2 regions of the Bacillus sp. PK5-006 genome follow, and region 2 is predicted to be linked to the other one. Evidence: a T-box and tRNA genes for the amino acid it is inferred to sense, from the RefSeq annotation. Region 2 holds a T-box; the other holds one or more tRNA genes.
The links. The T-box of region 2 lies ahead of thrS (threonine--tRNA ligase). A T-box ahead of a tRNA ligase gene usually reads a tRNA of that ligase, here a tRNA-Thr.
Positions count from the first base shown of each region.

Region 1 (3,130 bases), 700 kb from region 2:
TGCAAAGGTCATCACAGCAAATACCCATGGTACCAAAAACGTAAAATCCTTTAAATAGGCCGCCAACAAAACACCGAGTAACACACTAAAAGGTGTAATGAGCGGCATCATCCGGCCGAGCACTTGATTCAAACGCACAAGCATGCCGGCCACCTCCATCCCTTCACTTTCTTACCTTTTCTATTGTAACAGACAGAAAGGTCTTTTTAAGAACCATTCACTTGTTTCACAAGCTTTTGACTTGATGTATCCATTCCAACTACGTCCACCTGGACGCCATTTGATTGATACCTTTCCTTTATACGTTCTATCGCTGCTACGCCTGATTCATCCCATATACGTGCTTCAGACAAATCAATCACAACAGATTGGAGTTCTTTCCCCTGATGGAAAGCTTGGATCAAATCAGTGACAGAAGCAAAAAAAATTTGTCCTTTAACTCGATATTCCCAAGTACCTGCCTGGCTTTCTTTAGACGTAATATGAAGCTTCGATATCTTCGCGACAAAGAATACCGCACTAAGCAGTACACCTGCAAAAACGCCTTTTGATAAATCATGAGTCAACACCACCGTCACGACCGTGACAACCATCACAATAGAATCTGTTTTCGGATTCTTTTTTAGCTGCTGAAAGGAACTCCAATCAAATGTGCCAATGGAAACCATGAACATCACAGCCACTAGAGCAGCCATCGGAATTTGAACCACGACATCACCTAGTACAAAAATCAGCACCATTAAAAAAGCACCCGCTACAAAGGTAGAAAGCCGGCCTCGTCCTCCTGCCTTCGTATTAATCACAGATTGGCCAATCATCGCACAGCCAGCCATACCACCAAAGAATCCCGCAACCACATTGGCAATCCCTTGACCTCTCGCTTCCTTATTCTTATTACTAGACGTCTCTGTCATATCATCGACAATCTGTGCGGTTAAAAGAGACTCAAGTAAACCAACCATCGCAAGTGCTAAAGAATAAGGAAAAATGATAGCAAGTGTTTCCCAGTTAAACGGAACTTGAGGTATCAGAAAAACAGGCAAAGAACTAGGAAGCTCTCCCATATCTCCAACTGTTCTAACATCAATATGTCCAAATACGGCCAATATCGTCATTACAATAATGGCAATGAGTGGGGAAGGTATCACCTTTATCACCATAGGCAATAAATAAATGATCAGCAAGGCGCCCCCTGTCATCATATACATAGCCATTGATTCCCCAACGAAATGTGGAAGCTGAGCCATGAAGATCATAATAGCCAACGCATTGACAAAGCCAACCATGACGGACCTCGGAATAAATTTCATCAAACGAGACACTCGGCACAATCCAAACACAATTTGAATCAAACCCGTCAAAATCGTAGCTGCAAACAAATATTGCAACCCATGATCAGCGACCAAGTTAACCATGACAAGAGCCATAGCCCCTGTTGCAGCCGAAATCATGCCTGGGCGTCCACCAACAAACGAAATCACAATCGCGATACAAAATGATGCATACAAGCCGACCTTCGGATCAACGCCCGCAATAATCGAAAACGCAATTGCCTCAGGAATTAAAGCCAGTGCGACTAATATACCCGCAAGCACGTCCTGACGTACATGTCCAAACCATTCTTGCTTTACAAATAAATCTTTCAAACCATCTACTCCTTTTTATATACATACCGTACATGGAAAAAGAAGATCAACTATACCTGGAGATAAAGAAAGGGAAAAAAAACGATACTTCACTTTCGGGGGAAAAGAGGAACGTACAGAGTCTTTTAATATAGAGGATATCACTTTAGTAAGAATAAAAGAAAGAGAATGAAGAATCTAGAACAAAAAGAAGGGATAAGTAAAAAATCGATGCAACACTTCTGTGCACGCCGTTTTATTCTCTTTCCTAATGTCATCAGTCTACTGGTCATCGAGCAGTTCAATATATATGTAAACAAACAAAAAAAGCCTTCTCATCATCGAGAAACCTTGTCATATCAACATATAGAGGAAAGCTTCCAAGCGGGCTCGAACCGCTGACCTCTTCCTTACCATGGAAGTGCTCTACCTACTGAGCTATGGAAGCATGGCTCCGCAGGTAGGACTCGAACCTACGACCGATCGGTTAACAGCCGATAGCTCTACCACTGAGCTACTGCGGAATGATAAAGTAACTTCTTCCATTGGAAGGATATAAACAAAAAGCTTGGCGGCGTCCTACTCTCACAGGGGGAAACCCCCAACTACCATCGGCGCTGAAGAGCTTAACTTCCGTGTTCGGTATGGGAACGGGTGTGACCTCTTCGCTATCGCCACCAAACCTGATGGAGAGAATGTTCTCTCAAAACTAGATAACAATGTTCATGCTTCACATTAGAATATAGGTTAAGTCCTCGATCTATTAGTATCTGTCAGCTCCACGTGTCACCACGCTTCCACCTCAGACCTATCAACCTGATCATCTTTCAGGGATCTTACTTCCTTGCGGAATGGGAAATCTCATCTTGAGGGGGGCTTCATGCTTAGATGCTTTCAGCACTTATCCCGTCCGCACATAGCTACCCAGCGATGCCCTTGGCAGAACAACTGGTACACCAGCGGTGCGTCCATCCCGGTCCTCTCGTACTAAGGACAGCTCCTCTCAAATTTCCTGCGCCCGCGACGGATAGGGACCGAACTGTCTCACGACGTTCTGAACCCAGCTCGCGTACCGCTTTAATGGGCGAACAGCCCAACCCTTGGGACCGACTACAGCCCCAGGATGCGATGAGCCGACATCGAGGTGCCAAACCTCCCCGTCGATGTGGACTCTTGGGGGAGATAAGCCTGTTATCCCCGGGGTAGCTTTTATCCGTTGAGCGATGGCCCTTCCATGCGGAACCACCGGATCACTAAGCCCGACTTTCGTCCCTGCTCGACTTGTAGGTCTCGCAGTCAAGCTCCCTTGTGCCTTTACACTCTGCGAATGATTTCCAACCATTCTGAGGGAACCTTTGGGCGCCTCCGTTACATTTTAGGAGGCGACCGCCCCAGTCAAACTGCCCACCTGACACTGTCTCCCTGCCCGATAAGGGCAGCGGGTTAGAAGGTCAATACAGCCAGGGTAGTATCCCACCGATGCCTCCACCGAAGCTAGCGCTCCG
Region 1 covers NZ_CP096414.1:3,563,776-3,566,905, forward strand. Annotated here, with positions in the region: gene M1D84_RS18085 (bile acid:sodium symporter family protein) at 1-144, opposite strand, end outside; gene M1D84_RS18090 (SulP family inorganic anion transporter) at 207-1,646, opposite strand; tRNA gene M1D84_RS18095 (tRNA-Thr) at 2,001-2,073, opposite strand; tRNA gene M1D84_RS18100 (tRNA-Asn) at 2,075-2,149, opposite strand; rRNA gene rrf (5S ribosomal RNA) at 2,192-2,307, opposite strand; rRNA gene M1D84_RS18110 (23S ribosomal RNA) at 2,369-3,130, opposite strand, start outside.
Region 1: it encodes a tRNA-Thr, which carries the amino acid that the T-box ahead of thrS (threonine--tRNA ligase) is inferred to sense. The anticodon was not compared.

Region 2 (3,130 bases):
CAGCAGGCAGTCGTATTCTCATCTGGACAGGCAGTAATGCACATGAGCAAATTGGTTTGCGATATGCCGTCTATTTATTAAAAGAGAAAAGCATAGAATTGTCTGTAATCAATACAACGACTGCATTTGATCAGCTGTTCAATACTAATACAAGAAGAATGGATATTCGACATTCCGGGGAAATCACATCTGAAAAATTGAAGGTTTTGTACAGAAGTAAAGAGCATATTCACACAGTATCAACAGAAGAAAGAGAAAAATTACAAAACGAATGGCTTTCATTTGCTAAAGAAAATCATACGCTGCGGATATGGAAAAAAGGACAAACGATCAGCGTACCAGAAGATGAATTTGATGCTTATTTAGTGAAAATGGCTAAGCGGCTTCATCAGTCCGCGCCAGAAGACGAGTACATTGTAACTCCACGTTTAATAGGAGAAGTCATTGGTCATTTAGATCAGTATATCGGCGATGATTTTATTGAATATCGAATCAAGAAATTAATTGATCAAGAGATTTTTGATATGAAAGGTAAACTAACTTCCATGCGTTATTACTCAATTAAACTGACGGAGTTCGGTCAGAACTTCAAAAAATGGGTATGCTGTCGAGAGTTTGTAGATCATCCTTTTGTGAAAATTGAAGGAGATTACGGTGAACCTTTTCAGTGTGGGTATTGCGAATGTCATTTAGAAAGAGATGATGTACCAATGAGTGATACTCTTTTCTCAAAGATATGGAATTGGAACATACAGTATGGCCGCTGGTTTGACGAAGAGACCGATGATTTGCTGCCAAATGGCGTAGACATGGAAAGGAAGTTCAATCAAGAAGGAGAGCGTATCACTGAAGAAGTGAAACGAGCCTTGTCTCCTGCGTTTCAAATTGAATACAGCCCAAGTGAATACGCGCAATATTACATTTAAAGAATGAATTTTCTTATCACTGCACAAAATAAAGCTTTACACAATCCATCATCATCATGTAAGATATGGAGAAATTAAAAGCGAAGAAAAGGACATGAGCAATTTTTTACTGGTTACCAGAGAGGGAAGTGACGCTGAAATCTTCCTAACGCAGGAAAGTTGTCTTACCACCTTTGAGCTGTATTGGGGAAATCACAGTATCCAATATCGTTTACGCCACGTTACGGCACCAGAGCCATAAAGCGAATGCGCATTATGGGAATTTGGGTGGAACCACGGATATCACATTCGTCCCTTTATGAGGGATGGGTGTGTTTTTTTTGTACACTCATATAGGATCATTGCTTTGAAAAGGACATGAGCAGCTTTTACGGTTACCAGAGAGGGAAGTCACGCTGAAATCTTCCTAACGCAGAAAAGCGGTCTTACCACCTTTGAGCTGTATTGGGGAAAATTGCAGTATCCAATACCGTCAATGCCACGTTACGGCACCAGAGCCATAAAGCGAATACGCATTATGGGAATTTGGGTGGAACCACGGATTACACATTCGTCCCTTTACGCGGGATGGATGTGTTTTTTTATTTCAAAAAATAGGAAAGGTGTGTCGGTTATGAGAGAAAACATGGTGAAGATTCAATTTCCGGATGGAAAGATAAAGGAGTTTCCCGCAGGTACGACTGTCGCAGATGTTGCCTCCCATATTAGTCCGAGCTTAAGAAAAAAAGCAGTGGCAGGTAAGGTCAATGATCAAATGGTTGATTTAAGTGAGCAGCTATACAGCGATGTTCGGCTGTCTATTGTCACACTAGATTCAAAAGAAGGGCTTGAAGTGCTGCGCCATACATCTGCACACGTATTAGCTCAGGCTGTGAAAAGGTTATATGACAATGTCACACTGGGGATCGGACCGGTCATTGAAAATGGATTTTACTATGATATGAAGCTCGATCAATCATTAAGCGTAGAGGATTTAGCAGAAATTGAAAAAGAGATGAAAAACATCATAAATGAGAATCACCCTATCCAAAGAAAGGAAGTCTCTTACAAAGAAGCTGAAGCGCTGTTTGCACATGATCCATATAAGCTGGATATTTTAAAAGATTTACCCTCTCAAGAAGCCATCACAGTTTATCAGCAAGGAGAATTTGTAGATTTATGCCGCGGGCCGCATGTACCTTCTACAGGGTACGTAAAGTCATTTAAACTAACACGTGTTGCAGGGGCTTATTGGCGGGGAGACAGTCATCAGGATGTCTTGCAGCGAGTGTATGGTGTGGCGTTTCAACACCCAAAGCATCTCGCTGAGTATCTTCATTTCATGGAAGAAGCAAATAAACGTGATCACCGGAAATTAGGGAAACAGCTATCCCTCTTTATGTTTTCAGAAGAAGCGCCAGGTATGCCGTTTTATTTACCAAAAGGACAGATTGTCAGAAATGAATTAATGGCCTTTTCAAGAGAAGTGAGAGGCAAAGCGCAATACGAAGAAGTGAGTACACCGTTTATGATGAACCAAGAGCTTTGGGAAAAGTCAGGGCACTGGGATCATTATCATGAAAATATGTATTTCTCGGAAGTGGACCATACAAGCTTCGCTTTAAAACCGATGAACTGTCCAGGGCATATGCTCATGTTTAAAAACAGCTTATATTCCTACAGAGACCTTCCGATTAGAATGGCTGAGTTTGGTCAGGTGCATCGTCATGAATTTAGCGGAGCGTTAAATGGTTTGTTCAGGGTCAGAACATTTTGCCAAGATGATGCCCATATTTTTTTAAGAGAAGATCAAATCGAAGCTGAAATCAAACGGATTTTCCAATTAGTTGATCATGTGTATCGGACATTTGGATTTGAGTATTCAGTCGAGCTATCCACTCGTCCAGAAAAAGCATTAGGCAATGATGCTATTTGGGATATATCCGAAACAGCGTTAAAAAATGTGCTTGATCGTCTAAAGGTCGACTACCAGCTGAATGAAGGAGATGGCGCATTTTATGGTCCAAAGATCGATTTTCATATTAAAGATGCCCTGCAGCGGAGCCATCAGTGCGCCACAATTCAACTGGATTTCCAAATGCCAGAGAAATTTGGTTTAACATATATCAACGAAAAAAATGAAAAGGTTCGGCCAGTTGTGATTCACAGTGCCATTTTTGGTTCTCTAGATCGTTTCCTAGGTATTCTCATCGAGCATTTTGCAG
Region 2 covers NZ_CP096414.1:2,868,629-2,871,758, reverse strand. Annotated here, with positions in the region: gene M1D84_RS14950 (DUF1835 domain-containing protein) at 1-926, shown strand, start outside; T-box leader at 1,001-1,225, shown strand; T-box leader at 1,264-1,487, shown strand; gene thrS (threonine--tRNA ligase) at 1,540-3,130, shown strand, end outside.